One region of the Blautia sp. MCC269 genome, then DNA from elsewhere that is predicted to be linked to it. Evidence: predicted binding sites of a transcription regulator. Region 1 holds the regulator's gene; each other region holds the start of a gene.

Region 1 (10,868 bases):
ACATTCCTTCCTGGAAGGGTATGACGACTGATATACAAAAACAAAAGCTGCTCAGGCATTCGCCCGGGCAGCTTTTACTTTTTCCCGTTGTCTGGTAAGATCATAATATTCATCAGAGATGATCCCACGGCTGGAAAGTGCTTCGTAAGTTTTCTGCTGTGCGGGGGTCATTTTCATTCCAATGGCGGAATTGACATCTGTCAGCACGCAGCCTGTTTTTTCTACCAGCCAGAAAAGAGCGGAATCATCTTCCGGGATCATTTTCCAGATTTCGTTTTCCGTATATGGTAAAAGGGCCATAAGGGTCTTCAAATGTCCGTCCTGGATTAGGCGGTAATCCCCATCCGGCATGATGATGCCGTCACCGTAGAGTTCTTTTTTCTTTTCCATTTCTTTCAGAAGTTCTTCTGTAAGTTTCATGATCGGCTCCTTGAGATTTGCTGCTTGGGGCAGCTTTTTTGTGCTGTTTTAACCGAATCAAGGAAGTACCCTGCGGGGTTGCGAATATCCGTTTGACTACGAGTTAAAAAAATAACGAACAGCGCCTATATTGTATGAAGAGAAGATCAAAATGTCAATAGGTTAAAAAATATTTTTAGCTGTTTAACAAGAGTTACAATTGTGCAATATGGATATTTTTTCGGAATGATGCGTTAAATCTATGTAAAATTCGTCGTAAAACAGGGACTCCTGTGGTATAATAAGAATATTCAAAAAATTCGAGGAAGGACGATGCAGATGTTAAAAAACTGGAACCCGGAACAGATTCCGGAAAAAGAGGATATCAAAGTGCGTTTAAGTGCTGCAAGAACCAGATTATATGAGCTGCAGATGGCTCTAAAGGAGCATAAGATTCCGGTGATCGTGTTGTTTGAAGGCTGGGGAGCTTCCGGAAAAGGCAGTACCATAAGTAAAGTGATCAAGAATATCGATCCCCGTTTTTTTAAAGTCGCAACTATGTCAGCGCCTACAGAAGAGGACCTTCGGAAACCATTTCTTTACCGGTATTTTAAGGAGATCCCGGAAGCCGGTAAATTTACATTCCTGGATTCCGGATGGATGGATCAGACCTGTCGGGAGCGCATGGACAAAAAACTGAAAGGGGATGATTATGTAAAACGGGTTGACAGCATCCGCAGATTTGAACGGCAGCTGACGGATAACGGATACGTACTTCTGAAATTCTTTATGCAGATCGACCGGAAAGATCAGGAGAAACGTATGGGCATCCTTCTGGAAAGCAAAGATACCCGATGGAGAGTGAATGAATACGATCTCTGGCAGAATGATCACTACAAGAAATGCAGAAAAGTTTTTGACCAGTATATGCAGGATACCAACACTTCTTCTGCTCCGTGGTATATCGTAGATGCCAGTGACCGGAAATGGGCGGAATTACAGGTACTGGAAACCATGATCAGCAACATCGAGGTTGCCATGGAGAACAGCAAACATGCTGTGCCGATTCTCCAGAATGTTTTTCCTCTGGTGGAGATGCCGAAATTAAGCGAGATCCCTCTGGATGGAAAAGAAGTGGGAGACGAAGAGTACAAGGCAGAGCTTAAAGAACTCCAGGCGAAGCTCGGAAGCCTGCATAATCGGCTCTACCGCAAAAGAGTGCCGGTGATCATCACCTATGAAGGCTGGGATGCTGCCGGAAAAGGCGGAAATATCAAGAGGATCACGGAAGCTCTTGATCCCCGTGGTTTTGAGGTACATCCCATCGCCAGCCCGGAACCTCATGAAAAAGCCCGTCATTATCTGTGGCGTTTCTGGACAAGGTTGCCTAAAGATGGACACATTGCCATATTTGACCGGACCTGGTATGGAAGAGTGATGGTGGAAAGACTGGAAGGTTTTTGCAGTGAGAACGACTGGAGACGTGCATACAATGAGATCAATGAATTCGAGAAGGAACTTTCCGACTGGGGTGCTGTGATCGTGAAATTCTGGGTCCACATTGATAAAGATACCCAGCTTGCAAGATTTAATGACCGCCAGAGCAACCCGGAAAAACAGTGGAAGATCACAGACGAGGACTGGAGAAACCGCGAGAAATGGGATCAGTATGAAATGGCAGTAGATGAGATGCTGCAGAAAACCAGCACGGTTTATGCGCCATGGCATATTCTGGAATCGGTAGACAAGAAATATGCAAGGCTGAAAGCGCTTCGGATCGTGATTGAGGAAATTGAGAAAGCGTTGAAATAAAAGATAAAAACTGCGGCAGGATAATGGATATTCTGCCGCAGTTTTTGTTTGAAGATATTTATGAATCAATTTCTGAGATAATTTCGCATACTGTGAAGGGCATGTTTTTCCAGGCGGCTGACCTGGGCCTGGGAAATGCCGATCTCATCGGCCACTTCCATCTGGGTTTTTCCTTCGTAGAAGCGGAGATCAATAATGTGTCGTTCCCGTTCTCCCAGCCGGTTCATGGCGTCCCGGAGAGAAATATCTTCCACCCAGTTTTCCTCCCGGTTCTTTTTGTCGCTGATCTGATCCATGACATAGAGAGTATCTCCTCCTTCGGAATACACCGGCTCAAAAAGGCTCACCGGGCTCTGGATCGCATCCATGGCATAGACGATCATTTCCTTGTCAATGCCGATCTCATCAGCGATCTCCGCGATGGTAGGCTCTTTGAGATGCTGCCGCATATAGTTTTCCCTGGTGTAGATGGTTTTGTAGGCAATATCCCGCAGAGAGCGGCTGACCCGTATGCTGTTGTTATCCCGGAGATATCTTCGGATCTCACCGACGATCATAGGAACTGCATAGGTAGAAAACTTTACCTGAAGGGTGGTATCAAAATTATCGATTGCTTTGATCAGGCCGATACAGCCGATCTGAAAAAGGTCATCTGGATTTTCACTGCTGTTCTGAAAACGGCGGATCACGCTTAAAACAAGCCGCAGGTTGCCTTTGATGTACAATTCTCTGGCTTCTTCATCGCCAGCTTTGATTCTTTTGAAGAGCTCATCCTTTTCTTCCTGGTTGAGAACAGGAAGCGTTGAGGTATTTACTCCGCAGATTTCAACTTTATTCAGTGCCATCTTAGAATCCTCCTTGTCTTGTCAGTACATTAAGATGATTCTCAGAGGGCGGTTGAAATATACTTTTCCGGGGAAAATATAAAAAATAAAGGGCCTTGACAAATGTAGTCGGTTCAGTCTCCTCCCAGCCGTTTTTCATCACGGAAATCAACAAGGATGATATCTTCACCAATCTGGCGGATGCAGTCCCAGGGGATGATGCATTCACTTTCTCTTGAAAAACACCAGCAGAATTTCCCGGGTTCCGGCATGATCAGGGCTTTCAGCCGGGCGGTTTCACAGCAGAATTCCACATCAAGAGGACAGCCAAGGCTACGGCAGGTGTGGATATTGATCACTTCTTTCTGTTTCAGTTCGCAGATACGCATAAAATTCATCACCTGATATGATTTTATGGAAAATCTGTAAAATTTATGCAAGTCCGATTATTGACACATTATATGCATTTATTCTATAATAAAAACAAATTTAGTAATGATTTTTTGATCCGGAAAGGGGGAGAGTTCCGTGAGATGTCCGTTCTGTAACCAGGATAATACAAGAGTTGTAGATTCCAGACCTGTAGAGGATACCAATTCTATCCGCCGCCGCCGTCTCTGTGATGCCTGCGGAAAGCGTTTTACAACTTATGAGAAGGTGGAAACGATTCCACTGACTGTGATCAAGAAGGATCAGAACCGGGAGAGCTATAAACGTTCCAAGATCCAGGATGGTGTTCTTCGTGCCTGCTATAAACGCCCCATTCCCATTGAGAGAGTGGAAGAGATGATCGATTCCATAGAAGGGGATATTTTCCGGTCAGAAGATCGTGAGATCAGCAGCACCAAGATCGGAGAGATCGTCATGGAGCATCTGAAGGATCTGGATGCTGTGGCATATGTACGTTTTGCGTCTGTATACAGGGAATTTAAAGATGTCAGTACCTTTATGGACGAGCTGAAGAAACTGATCAACTAGAAAAATGAATGTTGAATATTTAAGACCGATTGTCAAAGGGCAGCCGGTCTTTTTTTGTACGATTTTTAATATGGATTTCAATTTATGAGTTATCACAGACAGTAAAGCAGGATATAAAAACAGGGACCGCATGGGAAAATTCCTCTGCGGTCCCTGTTATAACTTACGTTAATGATTCAGGAAACTTAAATTAAACAATACCCTGAGCTTTCATAGCGTCAACAACTTTTTCGAAGCCGGCGATGTTTGCACCTACAACATAGTTGTCTTCCATACCGTAACGTTTAGCAGCGTCATCAGCTTTGTGGAAGATGTCGATCATGATGTTGTGAAGTTTCTCATCAACCTCTTCTCTTGTCCAGGAAAGTCTCATGGAGTTCTGGCTCATCTCCAGTGCGGATGTGGCAACACCGCCAGCGTTTGCGGCTTTACCAGGCATGAAGAGAACACCGTTCTCCTGAAGGTATGTTGTTGCATCAAGAGTAGTAGGCATGTTAGCACCCTCAACGACATATTTGCAGCCGTTTGCAACCAGTGTTTTAGCTCCGTCAAGACCAAGCTCGTTCTGAGTAGCACATGGAAGATAGATATCACATTTGATGTTCCAGATGCCAAGTCCCTCTGTGTAAGTAGCACCCTCAACACGGTCAGCGTACTCTTTGATACGTCCACGTTTAACTTCTTTGATGTCTTTTACAACGTCAAGGTTGATTCCGTTCGGATCGTAGATATATCCGTTGGAGTCGTTCATTGCAACAACTTTGGCACCAAGCTGAGTAGCTTTCTCAACAGCGTAAATAGCTACGTTACCAGAACCTGTTACAACAATTGTTTTTCCTGCTACGGAGTCGTTGTGTGCTTTTGCGATCTCGTTGAGCATGTATACAACACCGTAACCAGTAGCCTCTGTACGGATCAGGGAACCGCCGAAGGAGAGGCCTTTACCTGTGAGGACACCCTCATAAAGACCACGGATTCTCTTGTACTGTCCGAAGAGATATCCGATCTCACGTCCGCCGACACCGATATCACCAGCCGGAACATCTGTATCTGCGCCGATATATTTGCAAAGCTCTGTCATAAAGCTCTGGCAGAATGCCATAACCTCTCTGTCAGATTTACCCTTAGGATCGAAGTTGGAGCCACCTTTTCCGCCACCGATCGGAAGGCCTGTAAGAGAGTTTTTGAAGATCTGCTCAAAGCCAAGGAATTTCAGGATACCCTGATTTACAGAAGGATGGAATCTTAAGCCGCCCTTGTATGGTCCGATAGCACTGTTGAACTGAACACGGTATCCTTTGTTAACCTGTACAGTTCCGTTGTCATCGATCCACGGTACTTTGAAGGAGATGATTCTCTCTGGCTCTACAAGACGCTCAAGAATGGAAAGCTTACGATACTCTTCCTCATTTTTGTCAATTACGACTTTAAGGGAATCGAGAACTTCCTTAACTGCCTGATGGAATTCTGGCTCGCCAGGATTCTGTGCTACAACTCTTTCATAAACTTCTTCTGTGTAAGACATTGTTGTTTCCTCCTCATCACATATTAAATTGCATTGAAAACTAAATTCGAGTGCTATTATACATTAACATGTTAAAAAAGGGAAGTGCTAAATTAAATTTTTTTAAATTTTTATTTCTTGCGTTGAAAGCCCAAATGTGAGAAGATATAGAAATAGATATTTTTTGACTATGAAATTAAAATGGTTAAATAATAGTGAAAATTAGAAGAGGAGTGGTTTTTATGAGAACATTCGGGAAATCATCAAAGCTTGACAACGTGCTGTACGATGTGCGCGGACCGGTTGTGGATGAGGCTGCCAGAATGGAAGAAGATGGAATGGAGATTCTGAAGCTGAATATCGGCAACCCGTATCCGTTTGGGTTTTCAGCACCTCAGGAAGTGATCCTGGATATGCTGAGTAATGTACGTACTTCCCAGGGATATTCCGATTCCAAGGGCATTTTTTCCGCAAGAAAGGCGATCATGCAGTATGCACAGCTTCGCGGGATCCCGGGAGTTACCATTAATGATATTTATACGGGAAATGGTGTCAGTGAGCTGATCAACCTTTGTATGCAGGCGCTGCTTGATAACGGGGATGAGATCCTGATCCCGGCTCCGGATTATCCGTTGTGGACAGCTACTGCAACTCTGGCAGGTGGAAATGTAGTTCATTATATCTGTGACGAACAGTCTGACTGGTATCCGGATATTGAGGATATCAAGAGCAAGATCACACCAAGGACCAAGGCGATCGTTATCATCAATCCTAATAACCCTACAGGTGCGGTATATCCGAAGGAAATCCTGGAGCAGATCGCGGACATTGCAAGAGAGCATGAGCTGATCATCTTTTCCGATGAGATCTATGACCGCCTTGTTATGGATGGATACAAACATACTTCCATCGCTTCTCTTGCACCGGACGTATTCTGCGTGACATTTTCAGGACTGTCAAAGTCTCATATGATCGCAGGTTTCCGTATCGGATGGATGATCTTAAGCGGAGCCAAGAACAAGGCCAAAGGTTATATAGAAGGAATCAACATGCTTTCTTCCATGCGCCTTTGCTCCAATGTTCCGGCACAGTCGATTGTACAGACTGCACTGGGCGGATATCAGAGTGTCAATGAGTATATCCAGCCAGGCGGACGTGTTTACGAGCAGAGAGATTTTATCTATAAGGCTCTGAATGATATTCCGGGAATTTCCGCTGTAAAGCCGCGTGCGGCATTTTACATATTCCCGAAGATCGATACCGAGAAATTCAATATCTATAATGATGAGCAGTTTGCCCTGGATTTCCTTCATGACAAGCAGGTTCTCATCGTTCCGGGTAAAGGCTTTAACTGGAACCAGCCGGATCATTTCCGTATTGTTTATCTGCCGGATATCCGTCAGCTGGATAAGGCAATGAAGAAGATGAAAGAGTTCTTTGCTACATATAAGCAGGTCTGATCACCAATACAAATATTTTCGGCATAGACCAAAACGGAAAAAAATGCTATAATCATATCTGAAATATCCCGGTCATCAGGGCCGGGATATATGAAATAAGACCAGAATTGCTTGAGAGGGGAATGAGGAGGGACCGTTATCGGACAGCAATAAAACAGAAATCGAAAGGGGAAATAACGGATGAGCAAATTCAACATGAAAGTGACACCTGAGATTGAGAAACTTACGCAGATCTGTCGTGAGAATGATAAACTGGATCTGTCTTTATATGGCAAGTACGATGTCAAGCGAGGTTTGCGTGACCTGAATGGAAAGGGTGTCCTTGCGGGACTTACCCAGATTTCCAATGTCCAGGCAACCAAGATCGTGGATGGGAAAGAGGTTCCCTGTGCAGGTAAGCTTTCTTACCGGGGATATGATATCAAGGATCTGACAAAAGGCTTCATCAATGACCGGCGTTTTGGTTTTGAGGAAGTAACCTATCTGCTTCTTTTCGGAAAACTTCCGAATCAGGAAGAACTGAATGAATTTTCCGGGATTCTTGCGAATCAGCGCCAGCTGCCGCGGAATTTTGTAAGGGATGTCATTATGAAGGCGCCATCCAGAGATATTATGAATGCTCTGTCAAGAAGTGTGCTGACACTTTATTCCTACGACAAAGATCCGGATAATATTGAACTGGAGAATGTGCTCCGTCAGTGTATTAATCTGATCAGTGTTTTTCCGCTGTTATCTGTTTATGCGTATCAGGCCTATAATCATTATGAGAAAGGTAAGAGCCTTTATATCCATCAGCCGAAGAAGGAACTTTCCACAGCAGAAAATATTCTACGCCTTTTAAGACCGGATAAGAAATACACGGCACTGGAGGCGGAGATTCTGGATATTGCCCTGATTCTTCACATGGAGCATGGCGGTGGTAACAACTCTACCTTTACTACACATGTGGTTTCTTCTTCCGGAACCGATACGTATTCCGCAATTGCGGCAGCCCTGGGTTCTCTGAAAGGCCCGAAACACGGTGGCGCCAACATCAAAGTTGTAAAAATGTTCAACGATATGCGTAAGCATGTGCATGATTACAGTGATGAAGAGGAAGTCAGTGTTTACCTTAAGAAACTTCTTCACAAAGAGGCCTTTGATAAACGTGGGCTGATCTATGGTATGGGACATGCGATCTATTCTGTTTCCGATCCACGTGCAGAAGTATTTAAGGGGTATGTGGAGCAGCTTGCAAGAGAAAAAGGCAGAATGAAGGATTATCAGCTGTATGCTACGGTAGAGCGCCTTGCGCCAAAGGTTATTGCAGAGGCGCGTAAGATCTATAAAGGTGTCAGTGCCAATGTGGACTTTTACAGTGGATTTGTTTACAGTATGCTGGATCTGCCCCTGGAACTCTACACACCGATGTTTGCCATTGCACGTATTGTAGGCTGGAGTGCACATCGTATGGAAGAGCTTATCAATGTGGATAAAATTATCCGTCCTGCATATAAGAATGTTCTTCCGGAAGCAGAGTATATTCCTCTTGGTGAGCGATAGGAAAGGCAATGGAAAATGACAGAATATAATGAGACAGCACTGGTACTGGAAGGCGGTGGAAACAGAGGTGTTTTTACTGCAGGAGTACTGGATTACCTGATGGAACAGAAAGTGGAATTCCCATATGTAGTGGGAGTATCAGCGGGCGCCTGCAATGCCATGGATTATGTATCCGGGCAGGTAGGGCGTACCAGAAGATGTATGATCGTGGAAAATAAGGAATACAGTTATATCAGCCTGAAAAATATTCTGGATAAGAAAAGTCTGTTTGACATGGATATGATCTTTGACAGGTATCCCAATGAGATTTTCCCATTTGATTTTGACGAGTATTTTAAATCGGACATTGAATGTGAGATGGTTGTGACGAACTGTCTTACAGGAGAAGCAGAGTATCTGTCCGAAAAGCAGGACAGACGGAGACTTATGGATATCTGCAGAGCGTCCAGCAGCATTCCGGGAATGAGCCCGATGGTAACGATAGACGGGCAGCTGTATCTGGATGGAGGGGCGGCAGATTCCATACCTCTTATCCATGCCATGAAAAAAGGCCACCGGAAAAATGTGGTCATTCTTACCAGAAATCAGGAATACCGTAAGAAAAAACCAGGTAAAAGCAAAGCCGTATATGTGGCTGCTTTTAAGAAGTATCCGAATCTTTTAAATACATTGCTCAACCGTTATCAGGTGTATAATAAGACCCTGGAACTGATTGAAAAATGGGAAAAAGAAGGTCATATTTTTGTGATCCGACCGGAAATCGAGACCGTTTCCCGTACGGAACAGAATGCGGAAGCATTAAGCGGATTTTACAAGCATGGGTATGAAGTAATGAAAGATCGTCTGGGTGAACTTTATGATTACCTGGAAAAAGAAAACTGAGGTGGAATAGATGTTCAGAAGTTTTTTTCCGGATGAATATCTGGATTCTGCGTATGTAATTGACTATGAGAAGCTTTACAGAGAAGGATACAGAGGGCTTCTTTTTGATATTGATAATACCATTGTCCCGCACGGCGCACCGGCAGATGAACGGGCAAGGAAACTGTTTGAAAAGCTGAGGGGGATCGGGTTTCGATACTGTTTTGTATCCAATAACCAGAAACCCCGCGTAGAGCCTTTTGCCAGGGCCGTAGAGGGAAATTTTATAGAAAATGCCCATAAACCGGCTGTGAAGAATTACAAAAAAGCCTGTCAGGTGATAGGAACAGAACCTGACCGGACGATTTTTGTAGGGGATCAGCTGTTTACGGATATTTACGGAGCGAAACGGGCGGGAATCCGCACGATTCTTGTGAAACCGATTCATCCAAAAGAGGAAATCCAGATTGTGCTGAAACGCTATCTGGAAAAAATAGTACTATATTTTTACCAAAAAGAGGAGGGGAAGAATTCATGAACCATATTGTAATTATCGGCTTTATGGGTTCAGGAAAGACACGAGTTGGAAAGAGGCTGGCGAAGGACCTGGGACTTCCGTTTATTGACGTGGACAGACTGATCGTGAAGAAAATGAACATGTCGGTAAAGGAGGTATTTGAACGCTTTGGAGAGCCGTTTTATCGTGCACTGGAGACAATGGCAGTTAAAGAGCTGTCTACAGATGGTGAGCGTAAGGTAATCTCTGTCAGCGCTGGACTGCCTCTGCAGGAGCAGAACCAGAAATATCTTCAGAATATGGGGACGATCATCTATCTGAAGGGATCTGCGGCAACACTGATCAAACGTCTGGAAGGAAGCAACAATCCAACACTGGAGGGAGCTGAGAACAAAGAGGACAAGATCAAGAAACTTCTCAAGCAGAGAGATCCTGTTTATGAGAAGTTTGCAGACATTAAAGTTGTCACAGGAGTGAAGCCTTTTGACGAACTGATTGCAGAAATTGAAGAAAAATTAAGGGCTTAAACAAAAAAACAGTTGAAAAATGACAAAAGGTATTATAGAATAATCCATAGCGAAAAAGAACCGCATATATTAAGGAGGAAATATTTATGATTTCAGCAGGTGATTTCAAAAATGGTATCACACTTGAAATTGATGGAAACGTATGTCAGATCGTTGAATTCCAGCATGTAAAACCAGGAAAAGGCGCAGCCTTTGTAAGAACAAAATACAAAAACATTATTACAGGATCTGTAGTGGAGAAATCTTTCCGTCCTACAGAGAAATTCCCGGCTGCACGTATTGAGCGTGTAGATATGCAGTATCTGTATCAGGATGGTGGTTTATACTACTTCATGAACACAGAGACATATGACCAGGTTGGTCTTACAGAGGAGCAGGTTGGCGATTCTCTGAAATTCGTTAAGGATAACGAGATGGTTAAGGTTTGCTCTCATAACGGCGAAG
Region 2 (10,868 bases), on a different contig from region 1:
GGCGTTTATCCGGAAGGACTGTATCAGTAATAAAGGAGAGCATTATGGGTAAATATTTCGGAACAGATGGTTTTCGTGGTGAAGCAAATGTAAAACTTACAGCAGATCATGCATTTCGCGTGGGACGTTATCTTGGCTGGTATTACGGCAGAGATCACAAGGCGAAGATCGTGATCGGCAAGGATACAAGAAGAAGCAGTTACATGTTTGAGTATGCCCTTGCGGCAGGACTTACCGCATCCGGAGCAGATGCTTATCTGCTTCATGTAACCACAACTCCAAGTGTGTCCTATGTGGTACGTACAGAAGATTTTGACTGCGGTATCATGATTTCCGCAAGCCATAATCCGTTTAATGATAATGGAATCAAAGTCCTCAATGAGAACGGACAGAAGATTTCCGCAGATATTGAAGCACGTATCGAGGCTTATCTGGATGGTGAGATCGAGGAACTTCCGCTGGCAACCGGAGAAGATATCGGCTGTACTGTGGATTTTGCATCCGGAAGAAACCGTTATATCGGACATCTGATCTCTATCCCATGCCACGATTTCAAGAATATCAAGGTAGGACTGGACTGCTCCAACGGAAGTTCATCCGCTATTGCCAAGAGTGTTTTTGACGCACTTCGTGCAAAAACTTACGTAATCAATAACGAGCCGAACGGAACCAACATCAACCGTGGATGCGGTTCCACACACATTGAAGTCCTGAGACAGTTTGTGGTAGATAAAGGCCTGGATATCGGTTTTGCGTACGATGGTGACGCGGACCGCTGTATCGCCGTAGACCACCGTGGAAACATCATTGACGGTGACAAGATTATGTATGTCTGCGGTAAATACTTAAGAGAAAAAGGCCAGCTGAACGGAAATACCGTTGTAACAACCGTTATGTCCAACCTTGGTCTTTACAAATCTCTGGAGCGGGAAGGCATCGACTATGAGCAGACTGCAGTTGGTGACAAATACGTTGCCGAGAACATGATGGAAAACAATTACAGCATTGGTGGCGAGCAGTCCGGACATATTATTTTCAGCCGTTATTCTGCTACCGGTGACGGAATTCTCACATCCCTGATGATTATGGAAGCATGTGTGGACCAGAAAGCCACACTCTGCGACCTTGCCAAGGAGATGAAGGTTTACCCGCAGCTTCTCCGCAATGTGCGTGTTTCCGACAAGAAAACAGCACTGGAAAATGAGAAGGTAAAAGCATCCATCGAAGCTGCAGCAGAGGCACTTGGCGATGATGGCCGTATCCTGGTACGTGAGAGCGGTACAGAGCCGCTGATCCGTGTTATGGTAGAAGCAGGAACCGATGAACTCTGCCATAAATATGTAGACAGTGTTGTTGATGTGATGGAAGCCGAAGGGCTTGTTGTAGAATAAGGAATTCCATGAAAAATACAAAGACCGTATTGATTCTTGCAGCCGTTACAGGAGCTTTGCTTCTGGGCGGCTGCGGCAGTGAAAAAACAAAAACATACGAGCAGGCCGGAAAAGATCTTTCCCAGGGAAGCTACAAGTATGCCCTGGAGGAGTACCAGAGTTCCATCCAGAACGGGGTAAAACTGGCACAGTCCTACCGTGGGGCAGGCATTGCAAGCCTGCGTCTCGGTAAATATGAGGATGCCGTGAATAATTTTACAGAGGCACTGAACTGCGATAATGTGAGCAAAAACCTCCGCAAAGATATCCTGTCCTACCGTGCTACCGCAGAACTGAAATGGGGCAAGTATGAGGACGCCATGGCAGACTGCCAGACACTTGGAGAAGATTTTTCCATGGATGCAAGCAGTTATTTCCTCACCGGAAAAGTTGCTCTTGCTATGGATTCCTACGAGGAAGCTGCGTCTAACTTCAAACAGGCTTACGGAGAGGATGCCACCTATGATATGGCGATCCAGATTTATGAGGCATACCTGGATAAAGATATGGAAGCAGACGGAACCAGATATCTGGAGGCAGCTCTTTCTTCTGAGGCCAAGGACGCCCAGGAGCACTGTGACAGAGGCCGTGTCTACTACTATATGGAAGACTACACCAATGCAAAAAAAGAGCTCCTGGAAGCATCCAAAAAGGATAATACAGATGCCCTTCTTCTCATGGGAATGGTATATCTGGCCCAGGACGATGTGGAAAATGCCCAGGCAATGTACAAACAGTATATTTCCGCAGTGGGAGATTCCGCCAAGGGATATAACGGCCTGGCACTGTGTGATATCCGGAACGGGGATTATGATTCCGCTCTTGATAATATTACAAAAGGCCTTCCTACTGCTACCACAGACGAGATGCAGAGCCTTCTGTTCAACGAGATCGTAGCCTATGAGAAAAAACTGGATTTTGCCACTGCACTGACCAAGGCGCAGGAATATATTGATATGTTCCCGGAAGATTCCGCCGCAAAAAAAGAGCTGGCTTTCCTGAAAACCAGAACGTCTTCGGAGGGCTGATATGGAATATTTTGAGGAAATACAGGACCGTGTCATCCTGATCGGTGTCCAGGCGAATCTGGGGGATGACATGGAGGAATCCCTGGATGAACTTGGGGAGCTTGCGGCTACAGCCGGTGCGGCCGTTGCTGGCAGGATCATCCAGAACCGTGAGGCAGTACATCCCGGTACCTATATCGGAAAAGGCAAGATCGAGGAGGTAAAAGGTCTTCTCTATGCTTTGAATGCCAATGGTGTGATCTGTGACGATGAGCTTTCTCCTGCACAGATGAACAATCTGGAGAGGGAACTGGAATGCAAAGTCATGGACCGTACATTGCTGATCCTTGATATTTTTGCGAAGCGTGCCGTCACAAGCGAAGGTAAGATCCAGGTAGAGCTTGCACAGCTCCGTTACCGTTCCGCACGTCTTGTGGGACTTCGTTCTTCCCTTTCACGACTTGGAGGAGGAATCGGAACGAGAGGTCCCGGTGAGAAGAAACTGGAGACAGACCGCCGTCTGATCCGAAACCGGATCTCCGCACTGAAGCAGGAACTTTCTCAGGTGGAGAAACACAGGGAGCTGATCCGTTCCAGAAGAGCGGTAGGCAATCTGAAGACTGCGGCTATCGTCGGTTACACAAATGCCGGAAAATCCACGCTTCTGAATACTCTGACCGGTGCGTCGGTGCTTTCGGAGGATAAGCTTTTTGCCACACTGGATCCTACCACACGTCTTCTTACACTGGATGACGGGCAGCAACTTCTTCTCACGGATACCGTAGGATTTATCCGAAAACTTCCACATAATCTGGTAGAAGCCTTCAAGAGTACCCTGGAAGAAGCCAAATATGCGGATTATATCATTCATGTGGTAGATGCATCCAATCCTCAGGCGGAGATGCAGATGCATATCGTATATGAGACCCTGAAAGAGCTGGGCGCCCTTGGGAAAAAAACGATCACGCTTTTTAACAAGCAGGACCGTGTCTCCGGGGAGAGCCTCCGGGATCTCCGTGCAGACCATACGCTGAAGATTTCCGCACGGACAGGAGAGGGACTTGGAGAATTTAAACAGCTTCTTTCTGAAATCCTGGCAGAGGGACAGATCTATATGGAGCGGCTTTTTCCATATTCAGAGGCCGGTCAGATCCAGCTGATCCGTGAGTATGGACAGCTTCTTTCGGAAGAGTATACCGAAGGAGGGATTGCTGTAAAAGCAAGAGTTCCGCGGGAAATCTATCCGAAAGTCACATAATGTTAAAATATCTACTCAGTACCATATATAGTACCGTGAACAAAACGGGCACTATATATGGTACTTTTTATGTTGACGCAAAGAGGCGTGTCTGATACAATAAGCCTACAGCGCTTTGAACACAGATCGTGAAACGGAGTGTGTTCGTAAGCAGGCAAGTGAGGCGGAATGGAATATCCGCTTATAAATAAATGCATGAGGGAGGCATTTTCTTATGTTTCAGGTAGTAAAAAGAGACGGTGAATTAGACGAATTTAAAATGGGGAAGATCACCGCGGCAATTGATAAGGCATTTGATGCCAAGGGTAAGAATTACAGTTCGGATATGATCGATCTTCTGGGACTTCGTGTTACAGCGGATTTTCAGAATAAGATCGAGAACAACCGGATTTCTGTTGAGGATATCCAGGACAGTGTGGAGAACGTACTGATCCAGGCCGGATATTCTGATGTTGCCAAGGCGTATATCCTTTATCGTAAGCAGCGTGAGAAGATACGCAATATGAAATCCACCATCCTTGACTATAAAGAGATCGTAAACAGCTATGTAAAGGTTGAGGACTGGCGTGTAAAGGAGAACTCAACGGTTACTTATTCTGTAGGAGGTCTGATCTTAAGCAACTCCGGAGCAGTTACCGCAAACTACTGGCTGTCTGAGATTTACGACAACGAGATCGCAGATGCACACAGAAATGCAGATATCCATATCCATGATCTGTCCATGCTGACCGGTTACTGTGCAGGCTGGTCCCTGAAGCAGCTGATCCGAGAGGGACTTGGTGGTATTGAGGGTAAGATCACTTCTGCACCTGCAAAGCATTTAAGTGTACTCTGCAACCAGATGGTTAATTTCCTGGGTATCATGCAGAACGAGTGGGCGGGCGCACAGGCATTTTCATCCTTTGATACTTATCTGGCACCTTTTGTAAAGGCAGACAACCTTTCCTATCCGGAGGTTAAGAAATGTATTGAGTCCTTTGTATATGGCGTAAATACTCCAAGCCGTTGGGGCACTCAGGCACCATTTTCCAACATTACACTGGACTGGACCGTTCCGGACGACCTTGCAGAGCTTCCGGCTATCGTAGGCGGCAAGGACATGGATTTCAAATATAAGGACTGTAAGAAAGAAATGGATATGGTCAACAAGGCATTTATTGAGACCATGATCGAGGGAGATGCCAACGGACGTGGATTCCAGTATCCGATCCCGACCTACTCCATCACAAAGGAATTCGACTGGTCTGATACCGAGAACAACCGTCTTCTCTTTGAGATGACTTCCAAGTACGGTACTCCGTATTTTTCCAATTATATCAACAGTGATATGAAGCCAAGCGACATCCGCAGCATGTGCTGCCGTCTCCGTCTGGATCTCCGTGAGCTCCGCAAAAAGAGTGGTGGATTCTTTGGCTCCGGTGAGAGCACAGGCTCTGTAGGCGTTGTTACCATCAATATGCCGCGTATCGCATACCTTTCCAGAACGCCGAAGGAATTTTATCAGCGCCTGGACCACATGATGGATATCTCCGCAAGATCTCTTCACATCAAGAGAGATGTGATCAGCAGGCTTCTGGAGGAGGGACTGTATCCGTACACGAAGAGATATCTTGGAAGCTTTGACAATCATTTTTCCACCATCGGTCTTGTGGGAATGAACGAAGCGGGCTTAAATGCCTGCTGGCTGAAAAAAGACATGACAGATCCGGAAACCCAGAAGTTTACAAAAGAGGTTCTGGAGCATATGAGAAACCGTCTTTCCGACTATCAGGAGCAGTATCCGGGAGAGCTTTTCAACCTGGAGGCAACACCTGCAGAGTCCACTGCATACCGTCTTGCCAAACACGACAGAAGTCGTTATCCGGATATCAAAACAGCAGGAAAAGAGGGCGACACCCCGTATTATACAAACAGCTCTCATCTGCCTGTTGATTATACCGCGGATATTTTTGACGCACTGGATATTCAGGATGATCTGCAGACTCTGTATACATCCGGAACCGTATTCCACGCATTCCTGGGTGAGAAACTTCCGGACTGGAAGGCAGCAGCGTCTCTGGTACGTAAGATCGCAGAGAATTATCGTCTGCCGTATTACACCATTTCTCCGACCTATTCCGTATGTCAGGAGCATGGCTACATCAGCGGCGAGCATTTCACCTGCCCGAAATGTGGAAAGAAGGCCGAGGTTTACAGCCGTATCACCGGATACTACCGTCCGGTACAGAACTGGAATGATGGTAAGACCCAGGAGTACAAGAACCGTACTCTCTATGATGTTACCCATTCCCAGCTGAAAAAAGTCCATACCAGCATGATGACTATGAAAGGTGACGAGGTTGAGATCCAGCCGGTGGCATCTCATAAATATCTCTTTACAACCAGCACATGTCCAAACTGCCGTATGGCAAAGAAAATGCTGGAAGGCGAAGAACTGGAGATCATCGATGCCGAGCAGAATCCTGAACTTGTCAAGCAGTATGGAATCCGTCAGGCACCTACACTTGTGATCACTGACGGGGCACAGGTTAAGAAGTATGTGAATGCTTCTAATATACAGAAGTATGTGGATGAAGAGCTGGATTGAGTTTTTTCAAAATAACTGCAAGTAAAAAATGTATAGCTGGACGCATGTCTGTTGGATGTGCGTTCGGCTTTTTTATATGTTATTTTTGTTTTTGGGAAAGGTGGTTGACATTTCTTGTCGGGATGGTATACTTATATCTGAAATTTAGCGATTAAAAGCGTTACGCTTTAACGTATGAATGTGTATATATCGCTGTGATACAGCGTGGGGAGATACGGGAATTGTTTCCCGGCGGAAATTTGCGAGGGGGAAAGCACTCAGAGTTGCGAAGCCCGTTTTTCCCCCTCGCGCTCCCCCTTTCTGGGCACGCATTTTGAGGCGTACGTTGTGGAATGTGCTACGTTATTGGTAGGGCGATGTACTCCAGGGTGTCGAAGCCGTCAGGCTGAGCCGATGGATGAGGGCGGACGGGAAAGCGGCCCGCGTAGCGGGCCTGTTCCCTGTTTTTTGCTCAAATCGATAAAAATAAACCGCGGGTTATAGCGTAGTGCATTCATCTATATCGGCATAGCCTACAATATCCAACACCGTAAAATCCATCGCCCCGCCAGCAAAGCAACACATTCCACAACGCAGAACAGCGGCGTGGCCGGGAGGGGTGGAGCGCGAGGAGGGGAGTATGGCCTTCGCAACTATGAATGCTTCCCCTCCTCGCACCTGCCGCATGCAAAATGCTCCCGCCGGAAGGAGATACACCTGCCGCATGCAAAATGCTCCCGCTGGAAGGCGATATACCTGCCGCATGCGAAATGCTCCCGCCGGAAGGCGATATATCTGTCGCATGCAAAATGCTCCCCTGGAAAGGAAACCCGCCACATGCGAAATGCCCCACCCCGGGAGGGGATTCACTTCCCACAAATTTCATGCTAAAATAAACAAGAAAATAACAAAAGAATAATAAGAAAAGAATAACAAGAAAAGAGGAAAACATTATTATGGTAAAACAGAACATCGTCTTCGTAGAAAACACCCCAGGCAGTCTTCAGAAAGTTACAAAGATTCTTGCAGAGAATCAGATCGACATCTACGGCTTCGGCTGCTTCGACGCACCGGAATTCGCAAACTTCCGTATGGTATGCGATGATCCTGAAAAAGCAGATCAGATCATGGCAGAAAACGGATACATGACCCGTATCACCCAGGCCATCCTGGTGGATCTTCAGGATGAGATTGGCGGCCTGGACAAACTTTTAAGTGTCATGGGCGACAGCAACGTAAACCTTCATTACATCTACACCTTCTTCCACAGAGGCCTGAAAGTCCCGGTAGCGATCATGCACTGTGAGGATCTTCTGGTTGCAGAGAGCGTTCTCCGTAACAATGGCTTCAAGGTTCTGAACCGCCTGGTAGATCCGGATGGATGGAAGAAGCGTAAACACAAAAAGGACGAACAGGAATGAAGTATCGCATTTTTATTGTAGAAGATGACGAAACAATCGCGAATCTTCTGAAAAAACATCTCAGTTCCTGGGGATATGAAGTTTTTCTGGCTGAGGATTTTTCCAATGTACTGCAGGAATTTGCGGGGAAAGATCCTCAGCTTGTTCTTCTGGATCTGAAACTTCCGTTTTATAACGGCTTCCACTGGTGCGAGGAGATCCGAAAAGTCTCTCAGGTGCCGGTGATCTTCATCTCCTCCGCAGCCGACAATATGAACATGGTCATGGCCATGAGCCGTGGAGCAGATGATTTTATCGCCAAGCCTTTTGACATGGATGTACTGGTAGCCAAGATTCAGGCAATCCTCCGCAGGACCTATTCCTTTGGAAATCCGGGAAATGTACTGGAACATAAAGGAGCAGTGCTCAACCTTTCCGGGGCTACGCTGACCTGGAACGGGGTGGAGCTGGAACTGACCAGAAATGAACTGCGTATTCTGGAGTTGCTTTTTTCCCAGGCAGGCAGACCGGTATCCAGAGATGCCATTATGACCAAACTGTGGGAAAGTGACAGCTTTGTGGACGACAACACCCTGACTGTAAACATTACACGCCTTCGCAAAAAGCTGGAGGCAGCAGGCCTTGTGGATTTTATTATCACGCGAAAAGGTTTGGGCTACATGGTGTGAGGTTTTTATGGAATTATTACGCGCATATTTGAAACAGACAAAAATTTTTCTCATTGCCTTTGTTTTTGCGGTAGCCGCATCGGCAGCAGTGGTCTGCCTGTATCAGCTTCCTGCTGAGGCAGTGATCTATATGGCAGTTCTGTGGCTGGGAGCAGGAGCTGCCGCTTTTTTATATGGGTATGTCCGCTACAGACAGAAGGTGCAGACACTCTGCCTGGTGGAAAAAGCTCCGGAGGTCAATCTGGATCGTCTGGATGAGACCACCGATGAGGTGGAACTTGTTTACCGGGAGATCATCCGCAGGCTGGATGAAATGCGGATGGGCGCGGAAACAGACCGGCAGCGTTCCCTGGAGGAGATGACGGATTACTATACCATGTGGGCGCATCAGATTAAGACGCCGATCTTTGCCCTGCGGCTGTTACTTCAGGAGGAACCGGAGCGGAACCGGGAATCCCTGGCGCAGCTTTTTCGCATTGAACAGTATGTGGAGATGGTTCTAGGGTACCTTCGAACAGAAGACATGTCCGCAGACCTGAAGCTTGCCCGGTGCTCTCTGGATCGGATCATCCGGGAACAGATCCATAAATATGCAGGGATCTTTGTGGCAAAAAAGCTCTCATTGTCCTATGAGGGGACGGATGCGACCGTTCTCACTGATGAAAAATGGCTCGGTTTTGTTATCGGACAGATTCTTTCCAATGCGTTGAAATATACAAGAACGGGCAGTATTGAAATCTGGCTGGAGGATGAGCGTGGAAAACGGACATCGAATACAGCACCGGCAATCCTTGTCATCGCAGACACCGGCATCGGAATCCAGGCAGAAGACCTTCCACGGATCTTCGAAAAAGGCTACACAGGAGTTAACGGCCGGGAGGACAACCGGGCCACCGGGATCGGCCTGTATTTAAGCCGGAAGATCCTGAAAAAGCTGGGCCATGAGATCACTGTGGATTCCCAGGTGGATAAAGGCACGGAAGTCCGGTTGAGCCTGTGGAAAAAAGAGCTGGATATGTATTGAAATTTTTTTGCAGAAGCCAACCTTACATAAATGTAAGCTTCCCCCGCAAAATGTAAGCCACTTCGATGGCAGCCGCCGGAGAATTTTCTTATACTGAAAACATAAAGTAGCGTTCCAAATAATTATTACATTGAGTGCAGTTCTTTAGAACATGAATGATACCATGAATGTACGAATCCCTGGAACGCTGTAAATACAGATAAGAAAGGAATTGGCATATGGCATTACTGGAAGTAACAAATGTAAAAAAGATATACAGCACCCGCTTCGGCGGAAACAAAGTACAGGCACTTTCCAATGTGACTTTTTCGGTGGAAGAAGGGGAATATGTGGCGATCATGGGAGAGTCCGGTTCCGGAAAAACAACGCTTCTGAACATTCTGGCAGCCCTGGATCGCCCCACATCCGGTGAAGTTCTTTTGGAAGGAAAAAGCATCACCCACCTGACAGAAAAAGAGATTTCCGCATTTCGTCGGAAAAACTTAGGCTTCGTATTCCAGGATTTTAACCTTCTGGACACCTTCAGTCTCCGGGATAACATCTATCTTCCCCTTGTGCTGGCAGGCGAAGATTATCAGGAGATGGAACAGAAGATCCGCCCCATTGCAAAAGCCCTTCACATTGACCAGCTTCTGGAAAAATTTCCCTACGAGGTTTCCGGCGGACAGAAACAGAGGGCGGCAGTTGCAAGAGCGCTGATCACAGATCCCAGGCTGATCCTTGCGGACGAACCAACCGGAGCGCTGGACTCCCGTGCGGCGTCCGATCTTCTTTCCATGTTCAATGAAGTGAATCAGGAAGGCCAGACCATTCTCATGGTAACCCACAGTGCACAGGCAGCCAGCCATGCATCCAGAGTTCTTTTTATCAAGGACGGACAGGTGTTCCACCAGATCTACCGTGGCACAAAAACGAGACAGGAAATGTACCAGATGATCGCAGATACCCTGACGATCCTTACGACAGGCGGTGAGAGCCATGCGTAGAGGACTGTTTGGAAAACTGGCAGTACAGAACATCCGCAACAACCGGAGCACCTATATTCCCTATATGCTTACCTGCATTTTCTGTATTGCCATGATGTATATGATGGAATTTCTGCGGGACTGTCCCACATTGGAGAAAGCAGTGCCCCAGGCATCAGAAGTGCGGCTGATCGTGGGAACCGGTGAAGTGGTTGTTGGAATTTTCTGTGTCATCTTTCTGATCTACAGCAACAGTTTTCTTATGAAACGGCGCCAGAAAGAGATTGGACTTTATAACATTCTGGGCCTGGAAAAAGGCCATATCGGAAAAGTGATGTTTCTGGAAACGATCATGACGTCTCTGCTTTCTCTGGCAGCAGGTATCGGGTTTGGAATCCTTGGAAGCAAGCTTTCCCTGCTTTTGCTTTTCCGTTTTCTTCATGTTCCGGCGGTGTTGGGATTTTATGTTTCCATTACTGGAATCCTGTTTTGTATCGCAGGATTTGGAGGGATTTTTCTTGTGATCCTG
Region 3 (10,868 bases), on a different contig from region 1:
GAAAATCTGCTCTGCCGCTTCCTGCTGTTCCTGATTCAGGCACAGCTCTCTGTCGTCTTTTACAAGCCCCTCACTTTCCGGAATCCGGTACATTTCCTGACTTTCGATTTTTATAAAACCTTTTTTTTCGAAGAAATCAAGAACAGAACTGCTGGCCCCCAGTTCTTTGGATGCGTAGGTGTAATCCAGACTTTTTGACTCCAGAATTGTCCGCAGAAATCTTTCACGTGCCTTAAAGCGGCTGCCCTCCAGTTCTTTCAGCAATTCTTCGGCAGCCGCTTTCTCCCCGGTAAAAAAAATCAGTTTTTTTTCTTTGGCCCGGACTTTATCTTTTACAGGCAGAACCGTCTTCAGTGCCTGAATCATGGTAGAACCATACGTCTCTTTCATCCATGCCGCAAGTGCGATCAGCCTGGATTCTGTTGTCTCACCATCTGTGGATACTCCCTGGATTTCCTTGGTTCTGGAAGCATCGTATTTGGCTTCTGTGGAAATCCCGATTACATAACCCTTCCGGACTGTATTTCCCTTTCCGAAAGGCACTGTAACCACAACGCCCGGTTTTATGGACTGCTCCAGTTCTTCCGGAACACGGTACTGAAAATCCCGGTCCAGCTTCTCATGTGAAATGTCAATGATCACATCTGCATAAATCATCCGTTTACGCTTTCTGGTCTTCTTCCAGGATTTCCTGAATCAGCACACGCTCATCCATTGGGTATTTTTTGCCCTTGATTTCCTGGTAATCCTCATGGCCTTTTCCTGCAAGAACAATAATATCTCCTGGTTCGCCATGATGAATCGCATAGGCAATCGCTTCCTTACGATCCGGAATCTCCACATATTTTCCATCTGTTTTTGCCATTCCGATTTTAATATCGTCAATGATAGCCTGCGGATCTTCATCTCTTGGGTTATCGGATGTGATGATGGTCAGGTCTGCCATTTTTCCGGAAACCTCACCCATCTCATAACGGCGGAGTTTGGAACGGTTTCCACCACATCCAAACAGGCATACCAGTCTGTGCGGGTTGTATTCCTTCAGTGTTCCAAGAAGGCTCTCCAGTGCCATGGCGTTATGTGCGTAATCGATCATCAGTGTAAATTCATCCGATACCTTGATCATCTCAATACGTCCTTTGACTTTGGCTACTTTCAGAGCCTTGATGATGTTCTCTTCTGATACTTTGAAATGACGGCAGATGGCAATGGCTGTCAGGGAATTGTAGATGCTGAATTTACCCGGAATATCAATCTCAACCGGGAAGTCCAGAAGTCCCTTCACATGGTAGGAAATTCCAAGATATCCTTTTCTTCCCACAAGTTTTGCATCTTCTGCACGAAGATCCGCTTTTTCAGAAAATCCGTAAGTTTCAAGAGCACAGGTGTGTCCCTCCACAATCCGGTCAAAATGCTCATCGTCACGGTTTACGATACCGACTTTACACTGTTTGAGAAGCATGGATTTGCAGTGAAGATAATCGTCAAAATCCTTATGCTCGTTCGGTCCGATATGATCCGGTTCAATATTGGTAAAGATACCAAAATCAAAGATGAAGCCCTGGGTTCTGTGAAGCATCAGTCCCTGTGAGGAAACCTCCATAACTACCGCGTCACATCCTGCCTCTACCATATCATGAAAATATTTCTGTACCATGTAGGACTCCGGTGTGGTATTGGCAGCCGGGATATGTTTTTCTCCGATAATCGCCTCGATAGTTCCGATAAGACCTACCTTGTATCCAGCATTCTCAAGGATGGATTTTACCATATAGGTGGTTGTGGTTTTTCCTTTTGTTCCTGTGATTCCGATGGTTTTCAGTTTCTCTGCCGGATGTCCGAACCATGCAACGGAAATAAACGCCATGGCATAACGGGTATCCTTCACCTGAATTACCGTTACATCAGAAGGAGCTTCTACAGGTTCCTCCACAATAAGAGTTCTGGCTCCCTTTGCCACAACATCCGGCACAAATTTATGTCCGTCTACTACAGCGCCCCGGATGCAGATAAAAAGGCTTCCCTCTTCCACTTTACGGGAATCATAAACAACAGAAGAAACTTCCTGGTCTGTACTTCCCTGAAGACATTTGTATTCAAGATGTTCCAATAAGGATAAAAGTTTCATTTTTTCTCCTCCATTTCCCCGTATCTCTGCTGTCGCTTCGCGGCCAGAATACGGGAAGGCATACTATTCTTGTTTTATGTACATACCATATAGAATAGCACACCTGCCCCCTGTTTTCAACGTTTCTTTACGGTGCGCCCAACGCCTGAAACATCACTTTTTCTCTCGCATTCCGGCATATTTTCGGTACAGCCAGAAAGCCCCCAGAGCTGTGATTGCAGCTGTCAGTGCAAGCAGAACAAACAGTTCTGTATCTGTATCATCTCCTGTTTTCGGATGTGTGGATGCCTCTCTTGCCATTCCTTCCTGTACAGATGTGGAATCCGGCTCTCCATTTTCTGAGATCATCTCTGTTTCCAGCGCTTGGGTGGCTTTTCCTTCCACAGTAATCTCTGCGGATGCAGTCACCTGTTTTTCACCGGTTTCCTTACTTGTCACAGAGATCTGGTTAAAAAGTTTCTGGTTTACGGTTTTTTCCGGAATCTTTACCGTTGCCTGAAGTGACACGGCTTCTCCTGGCGCTATCTGTGGGATCAGTGCCTTGGTTCTGGTGCTGTTTAACCTAATGCCTTCCTTTTCCACAAACTGTGCTTCAATTCCCTCTGCCTGAAAACGTTCTGTTCCAACAACCGAATGCAGTGTTTTTTCCCCTGTATTTATGATACAGATCTGATACGTCACGGTTTCTCCTGGAGCTGCGCTTTCCCGGTCTGCTGTTTTCTTTACGGAAAAATCCGCCTTCAAAGACTGCAGCGGACTGACCACCTCCGCCTTCCGAAAGATAGTTTCCTCCGGACGGCCTTTCACTTTTGCCCCTGCTTCCACTTTATGCTCCAGATCCTTTTCCTGTTCATTTAAAAGCGGTGCCAGAATATAAAAACTCCTCTGTTCACCGGCTTTCAACTCTGTCACTTCCGCCCTGGAGCCTTTTCCGGTAAGTCCCTGTGCTTCTTCCCACTGCTGCGTAATCTTCGGGCAGGAAAAACTGCTGGTCATCCGGATATTCTCAAGATCCAGAGCCCCTGTATTCGCAAGATCTACCCGATAACGGATGGTTTTTCCGGCTTTCATTTCTTCTGTCTCGGAAGTTACAGAAAGTGTCATATCTGCTTTTGCAGCTTCCACAGTAAGAATTGGAGAAATTCCTTCCGCAAGAATCTGAGTACTTCCGTTTTCTTTCACCAGAAGAGCTGTTCCCGCACCATCACAGTCTTTCTGCAGCGGTTCATCCTGCACCAGCAGATAACTGGTTTCTTCCACCGGATATCTGTATTCTTCCCGCAGAGACAGCGGAATCTGCAGCAAAATAGATTCCTCATGGAAATTTTCCGTTTCTATCTTATATACCAGTTTTGTGATTTCCGTATCTTCGCCTTTCTGATTTTTCACCGGTATCTGCTGTGTCTGTACATTTTCCGGAAGTGATGTTGTTTCCGGGGAAAAATATTCCGAGACATACACCACGCAGGTCACTGGTTCCGGTTCCACGTCAGGATTTTTGTTTTCCCCGGATTCCTCTTCCGATTCTTCTTCTGGCATTTCCTCCGTTTCTTCCGGATTTTGATCCTCTTCCGTGACTTCTTCGTTTTCCAGTATCATGGCAGAGCTTTCATTCTCTACATCTTCTCCTCCGGACGTCGTTCCCTCCTGTGAGCCCTCACTCTCTTCCTCCTGCGTTTCATTCTCTTCGTATACTGTTTTCCCGGATGCCAGCTCCTCCATGTACTCATCTTCTTCCTCCATTTCCTGCTTATTTTCCGATTCTGTTATTTCCGGCAGGTTCTCATTGCCGTCCGAAATCCTTCTTTCCATTATCCAGTCCTTTAATCCCGTGATCCGGATATCCAGCTCTGCCATTCCCTTCTCTCTGTCTGTCCAGAAACAACTCTGCTCCACTTTCGGGTTCGGCCCTGACTGAAATGCAGATGCCAAAACGGTTCCCGGCTGAATATTTCCCACCAGTACAGTTCCCGCAGCTGCAGCTGCAATTGAAGTTCTCCTTATCTGTTTCCATATTCTGTTTTTCATCACAATTCTCCATTTCTGCCTGCTATGGCATTATCTTTTACACATTCACATTTAACAGAAGCTTACTTTTCCACAGACAAAGGCATCCCTCCCCGGCAAAACGGTGCATAACCGTCAGAAAAACAATATTTATCAATAAAAAAAGGATTTCTGCATCGAACTGATGCGTGAATACATTCCGCAGAGCGCGGAAATTAGACTCTTTCAATGTAGCACATTCCTCAAATGGGCGCAACCAGATATAAAAATTATAAAGTTTGTTTAAACTTTCTTTATAAATTTTCGATTTCTTTTAGATTGCCGACATAATTTAAACATATTTCCTCTATATAATAGGTCTTGGATAGATGAAAAACCACTCTCTATCTCCCCCCTCAAAAAATAGTAGGAAATGAACCGCCTGACCGAATCAGGCGGTTTTTCCTTGTCTGAAAATTCACGGCCTGACAACTATCTGTAAACCATATTCATCTAAAATTCTATTGCATTTCCAACATAGGTCTTTTATAATAAAATATAATACTCGTTACTATTGAACAGTAACCAATTTTAAAGAGAAATGAGGTATTTCCTATGAGCGAAAAAACCGTAGTAGTTGCATTAGGCCACCGAGCACTTGGTACCACACTTCCTGAGCAGAAAACAGCCGCCCGACTTGCAGCCAAGGCAATCGCAGACCTGGTTGAAGAGGGAACCCGCGTGGTAATCTCCCACAGCAACGGTCCGCAGGTAGGGATGATCCACACCGCAATGAATGAATTCGGCAAGGCACATCCTGATTATACATTTGCACCAATGTCCGTATGTTCTGCCATGAGCCAGGGTTATATCGGCTATGACCTTCAGAACGCCATTCGTGCGGAACTTATTTCCAGAGGAATCTATAAACCTGTCAGCACCATTCTCACACAGGTTGTCATTGATCCATATGATGAAGCATTTTCCGAACCGGAGAAGATCATCGGTCGTGTCCTGAATGCAGAAGAAGCAGAAGCCGAGGAAGAAAAAGGAAACTTCGTCACAAAAGTAGGGGAAGGACAGTACAGAAGAATCCTTGCAGCACCGAAGCCACAGAAGATCGTGGAGATCGAGACCGTGAAGGTTCTTTCCCAGGCAGAGCAGATCGTTATCGCAGCAGGCGGTGGCGGAATCCCGGTTCTTGAGCAGGGTACCCAGCTGAACGGTGCCAGCGCCATCATCGAAAAGGACCGTGCAGCAGGACTTCTTGCAGAGGAACTGAATGCAGATACCCTGATGATTCTTACAAGTGTTGAGAAGGTAAGCCTTAACCACAACACCGATCAGGAATCTTATCTGGATACCATCTCCACAGAAGATGCGAAGAAATACATCGCAGACAATCAGTTTGCGGCAGGCTCCATGCTTCCGAAGATTGAAGCAGGTGTTTCCTTCGTTGAAAAAGGCACCGGACGCCGTACCATCATCACCGATATGGCTCACGCCAAAGACGGATACTGTGAGAAGACAGGAACCATCATTAAATAATACACTTTCCCATAACAATATCCCGCAGAAAACTGCTGAATCTACCGGCAGTTCTGCGGGATATTTTTTATGCCGGAAATCGGCGCAAAAAAACACAGATACAGCATAATGCCATATCTGTGTAAATAGCTCTACCTCAGCCAATCTGTCCGGCCTATATTTTACATGGATTTTCGCTCAGCGATCTCCGCCATCTTCGCCTCATTCAGACGGGTGTCCCCATGAACACGGCTGTAGGAAAGATATCCGTTCATACGGTCGATCTTCGTCAGGTTTCTGGAACCGCAGACCGGGCACACATCCATTTCCAGCTCCTCATGACCACAGTCGTCACAGTATGCAAGAGAAAGGTTCACGCCCTCATAATATCCCAGATCCATGGCTCTGCGGATCAGTGTACGGATGGCTTCTTTATTGTAGCCGATGGGATAACGTACATACTGGATCTTACCACCATTGCAAAGCTCCCAGAAACGTCCCTCCAGATCCTGTTTCTCGATTGGGGTTACGTCCTCTGTTACATGACAGTGGAAACTGTTGCTTACATATGGTCTGTCAGAAACCCCTTCAATAATTCCGTACATCTTACGGAACTGCTCTACCTGCAGGCCACAGAGACTCTCTGCCGGCGTTCCGTAGATTGCGTAAAGGTAACCGTCTTCCTTCTTATACTGATTTACCTTGTCATTGATATATTTCAGAACTTCCAGGGCAAAAGCACCATCCTCTGCAATGGATTTTCCATTGTAAAGCTCCTGCAGCTCGTTGAGTGCTGTGATACCAAAGGAAGCAGTCATCGGCTTCAGGATCTTGCCGATCTTTTCATTTGGTTTCAGATGTCCGCCGTAGAAACCACCCTCACAGTACGCAAGAGGGTTGGTAGACGCACGCATCTGTCCCAGATACTCATACGTACGGATATGCAGATTACGGATCATTTCCAGATAGAAATCCAGAACTTCATAGAAATCTCTGCTCTCCGCTCTGGCCTTGGCAAGGATCATCGGAAGATGAAGGCTTACCGCACCGATGTTAAAACGGCCCACAAAAACAGGCGTATCATTCTCATCTGCCGGTTCCATGCCACCACGCTCATACCACGGGCTTAAGAAAGCACGGCATCCCATCGGGCTGATGACTTTTTTGTATTTCTTGTACATGCTGGAGATATAGCCTGCGCCGGACATGGACAGCCAGTCCGGATACATGGTCTTGGAGGAGCACTCCACACCAGCCTCAAAAATATCCTCACAGCACTTTCCAGGGCCGTGGATCTCTTTGTCATAAAGGAATACGATCTTCGGGAACAGTACCGGTTTTTTATGTCCGGCTTTTCCCTGGCCTCCCTGATGCACTTCAAGAAGAGAAACCGTACACATCTTCTCAAACTGCTCGGTTCCAAGACCAAGTGTTACTGTAACAAACGGATAATCACCTCTGGAAGAACCAACCGTATTCAACTTGTATTCAATTCCCTGCCATCCCTGGTCATAATCCCTGCGGACTTTGTCAAGGGCATACTCGATCGCACGTTCCTCGCGGCCGCTCCAGCTCTCATCAGAGTATTTCAGAAATTCGGAAATATATTTATCGTAACTCTTCTTCGCATACGGTGCCAGGATCTTATCAACTTCAGGAACGGTAAAACCACCGTACTGCTGCGCTGCTGTGCTGAGGATGATATCGCCCATCACATCAAAGGCTGTATCCAGGGTCTTCGGCTCATTATACCAGACATTCCCCATCTCAAAACCGCCGCTTAAAACAGCTGCCACATCAAACAGACAACAGTTCATAGTATCCAGACGTGCAGACTGATCATGAATGTAAATGTAACCGTCCTTACATGCTTGAAGTTCATTACGGTTCATAAAGAACTTCCGGTAAAGCTCTTTGTTCAGCTCATTGAAGATCAAGCTTCTCTTGGTTGCAACAAGCGCACTGTCCGTATTGGCATTGCTCTTATCACCGATGTAACGGATAGCCTGGCTCTTGGTGTAAACATCATCCATCATGTGAATGAAATCCAGCTTGTAATTCCGGTAATCGCGGTAGCTCTTGGCAACTGCAGGATTTACACGCTCCAGCGCTCCCTCTACGATGTTGTGCATCTCCTGGATCTCGATCTCATTTTTCCCAAGGGAATCCGCATGCTCCTGGGCAAAACGGCAGATAAAATCCTTCTCCTCATCGGAAAAAGTATAAAGAATACGCTCTGCTGATTTGTTCACGGCAGCCACGATTTTCTGAGGATTAAACTCCTCTCTTGTTCCGTCTTTCTTAATTACATATAACATGGCTCATCTCTCCCAAATACTATATATAGTACTATCTCTACCTATATCTTGATTTTTCTCTATATATTGTGCTAGGCATGAGTATACCACAGCTGGGAGGAAAAGAAAAGGGATATTTCTGTATACAAAAAAATACAGACTTTTAGCACTGCATGATCTCACTGCGGAAATATTCTTACAAATTCATTTGGAACCATTCTGCGATGAAATCCCATATCTCGGGAAGCAGGGCGACCAATGCCACTATAAGCCATATGATCCAGCTTATACTGTTTCTTTTCCGGCCTTCGTTCTGCTGCTTTTTCCCCTGATTTAAAACTTCTGTACGATTTCTGTTCGCCGTTGTTTTATACACGGTACTACCTGCCGGTGCGGTCTTTTTCACAGTTGCAGCTGCATTTCCTGTATTTCCTATATTTCGGTTTCCGCCTGGATTCCGGTTCACTCCTGCATTCCGTCCCGTATTCATATTGCGGCCTGCATTCGTATTCCGCCCCATATTCGTACTCTGCTTCACCCGGCCGCTGCGCTGTGCTGTTTTATCAACGGTCTGTCCATATTGTCGCATCATATCCCGCACTTTGGCGGAAGCATGTCTGTAATGTACCTCACGGGGCTCATTAAGATGGTAAAGTACTTCATCATTTCTGTAAGGCATCCCGCACAGTGAACACCTGCCATTTACAACCCTGCCGCCACAAACCTGACACTTCTCACCTGCCATAAACTCCCTCCATTCTGTCCGTTAAAACGGACATTTACATTTATTTTTATCAATCGGACATTCCCATTTCGTCCTGCTGCATGTCCCTGAATGCGATCATTCCACAATTTACATTCAGTATATCATATCATGCTCTCAATACCCAGTATTTTTCCCGCTCCAGGGCCCGGACTTCACACCTCCTTATATTGCCACCCTGGCCATTTTCTGCTATAATACCCCACAGAGCAACAAGCCAAAAAATCATCAGGAGGAAGCGATAATGAACACAATCACAATCCCCGCAACCTATCATGCAGACCTGAACCTCCATGACACACAGATTGCGATCAAAACAGTAAAAGATTTCTTCCAGCAGACACTCTCCCAGAAGCTCAACCTTCTCCGAGTATCCGCTCCAACATTTGTAGCACCGGAATCCGGCCTTAACGATAACCTTAATGGTGTAGAGCGCCCGGTAAGCTTTGATATCAAGGCTATCGAAGGCAGCAACGCCGAGATCGTACACTCCCTTGCGAAATGGAAACGCTACGCTCTGAAAAAATACGGTTTTTCTCACGGTGAAGGCCTCTACACAGATATGGTAGCGATCCGCCGCGATGAAGATCTGGACAATATCCACTCTGTTTACGTAGACCAGTGGGACTGGGAAAAAATCATCTCCAAGGAAGAGCGCTCCATGGAGACTCTCAAGGAGACCGTACGCACCATCTACAGTGTCCTTCGTAAAACTGAGAAATACATGGCTGTACAGTACGACTACATCGAAGAAATCCTTCCGAAAGACATCTTCTTCATCACAACACAGGAGCTTCTTGACATGTATCCGGACTGCACACCGAAGGAACGTGAATACAAGATCGTCCGTGAAAAAGGTGCCGTATTCCTTATGAAAGTCGGAAAAACCCTCACAAACGGAGAGCGCCACGACGGACGTGCCCCGGACTACGATGACTGGGAACTGAACGGCGATATCCTTGTGTACTATCCGGTACTTGACATTGCACTTGAACTTTCCTCCATGGGAATCCGTGTTGACGAGGACGCACTTGACCGCCAGCTTACCGAGGCAGGCTGCGATGACAGAAGAGAGCTTCCTTTCCAGAAAGCCATCCTGAACAAAGAACTTCCGTACACCATCGGTGGCGGTATCGGACAGTCCAGAATCTGTATGTTCTTCCTGCGTAAAGCACACATCGGAGAAGTACATGTATCTCTCTGGCCAAAAGAAATCACAGATGCTGCAGAGGCACACGGACTTCAGCTTCTCTAAAACATCTTGCAGATTTATTTATAATTTTTGCGGAAATGAGGTAATAACGTGAACATTCTGTTTTTTCTGATTCCCAAAAGCGAAGTCGCCTACATCTTCGAAGATGAGACCCTTCGCCAGACCCTTGAAAAAATGGAGCACCGCAAGTACTCCTGTATTCCCATTCTCACCATGGACGGCAAATATCTCGGCACCATCTCAGAGGGCGACCTTCTCTGGGGCATGCGCCGGGCAGACATTCACGATATCAAGGAAACAGAGGGCGTTCCCATCATGGCAATTCCACGCCGTGCCACCTATAAACCGGTCCACGCAGATTCCAATATGGAAGATCTCCTGGACCGCGCCATCAATCAGAACTTCGTGCCAGTTGTGGATGACCAGGGAGCCTTTATCGGAATCATAACCAGAAAATCCATCATCAAATACTGTTACAACGAAATGAAAGCCGCACAGGGCGCTGCTGAAGAATAAACTCAGCTACCAGCCCCAAAAAACAAAAACAAGGCTCCGGTTCCCGGGATAAAGCGAATATTCTCATTCTGCTTTCCCGGGAACCGGAGCCTTATTCTCTGTCCTTCTTTATCTGATTCGATCAGATCACCCTCACAATATTCAGCTTCTCATCTGCAAGTACCATATCCGCCCGTTTTCCAGGCACAAGAGAGCCCACCTCTCCATAGATGCCAATGCTCTTTGCAGGATTTCTGGTGGCCGCAAAAATCGCCGTACGCTCCGGCACACCCATTGCGATCACGCACTGCATACATTCATAGAGATTGGTTGCGGAACCGGCAATGGTGCCATCCTCAAGAACCGCCTTCCGGTTATTCATAATCACCTTCTGGCCGCCCAGCTCATAAACACCGTTTTCCATTCCTGCCGCCATCATGGAATCGCTGATCAGTACAA

What was found. Region 1 encodes NrdR, which represses ribonucleotide reductase genes. Its sites were predicted from a motif close to CACAANATNTTGTG; they were not measured.
Region 2: GPK88_RS17960 (ribonucleoside triphosphate reductase) is a predicted target of NrdR. The motif match lies at 3,745-3,758, and genes of this name have one in related genera.
Region 3: nrdD (anaerobic ribonucleoside-triphosphate reductase) is a predicted target of NrdR. The motif match lies at 7,977-7,990, and genes of this name have one in related genera.

Annotation. Positions count from the first base shown of each region.
Region 1 is NZ_WQQE01000021.1:158,992-169,859, reverse strand. It holds gene GPK88_RS07710 (PP-loop family protein) at 1-31, shown strand, start outside; gene GPK88_RS07705 (hypothetical protein) at 52-420, opposite strand; gene pap (polyphosphate:AMP phosphotransferase) at 739-2,211, shown strand; gene sigG (RNA polymerase sporulation sigma factor SigG) at 2,277-3,056, opposite strand; gene GPK88_RS07690 (YlmC/YmxH family sporulation protein) at 3,170-3,424, opposite strand; gene nrdR (transcriptional regulator NrdR) at 3,564-4,013, shown strand; gene gdhA (NADP-specific glutamate dehydrogenase) at 4,204-5,538, opposite strand; gene GPK88_RS07675 (aminotransferase class I/II-fold pyridoxal phosphate-dependent enzyme) at 5,760-6,977, shown strand; gene GPK88_RS07670 (citrate/2-methylcitrate synthase) at 7,158-8,519, shown strand; gene GPK88_RS07665 (patatin-like phospholipase family protein) at 8,535-9,401, shown strand; gene GPK88_RS07660 (YqeG family HAD IIIA-type phosphatase) at 9,412-9,918, shown strand; gene GPK88_RS07655 (shikimate kinase) at 9,915-10,424, shown strand; gene efp (elongation factor P) at 10,511-10,868, shown strand, end outside.
Region 2 is NZ_WQQE01000105.1:6,824-17,691, reverse strand. It holds gene GPK88_RS17980 (nucleotidyltransferase family protein) at 1-30, shown strand, start outside; gene glmM (phosphoglucosamine mutase) at 45-1,391, shown strand; gene GPK88_RS17970 (tetratricopeptide repeat protein) at 1,400-2,458, shown strand; gene hflX (GTPase HflX) at 2,460-3,695, shown strand; gene GPK88_RS17960 (ribonucleoside triphosphate reductase) at 3,910-6,282, shown strand; gene GPK88_RS17955 (ACT domain-containing protein) at 7,218-7,682, shown strand; gene GPK88_RS17950 (response regulator transcription factor) at 7,679-8,350, shown strand; gene GPK88_RS17945 (sensor histidine kinase) at 8,358-9,374, shown strand; gene GPK88_RS17940 (ABC transporter ATP-binding protein) at 9,593-10,360, shown strand; gene GPK88_RS17935 (ABC transporter permease) at 10,353-10,868, shown strand, end outside.
Region 3 is NZ_WQQE01000010.1:137,867-148,734, forward strand. It holds gene priA (replication restart helicase PriA) at 1-657, opposite strand, end outside; gene GPK88_RS04090 (UDP-N-acetylmuramoyl-L-alanyl-D-glutamate--2,6-diaminopimelate ligase) at 662-2,128, opposite strand; gene GPK88_RS04095 (COG1470 family protein) at 2,282-4,156, opposite strand; gene GPK88_RS04100 (carbamate kinase) at 4,730-5,662, shown strand; gene nrdD (anaerobic ribonucleoside-triphosphate reductase) at 5,824-7,959, opposite strand; gene GPK88_RS04110 (hypothetical protein) at 8,135-8,683, opposite strand; gene asnA (aspartate--ammonia ligase) at 8,946-9,956, shown strand; gene GPK88_RS04120 (CBS domain-containing protein) at 10,005-10,430, shown strand; gene nagA (N-acetylglucosamine-6-phosphate deacetylase) at 10,552-10,868, opposite strand, start outside.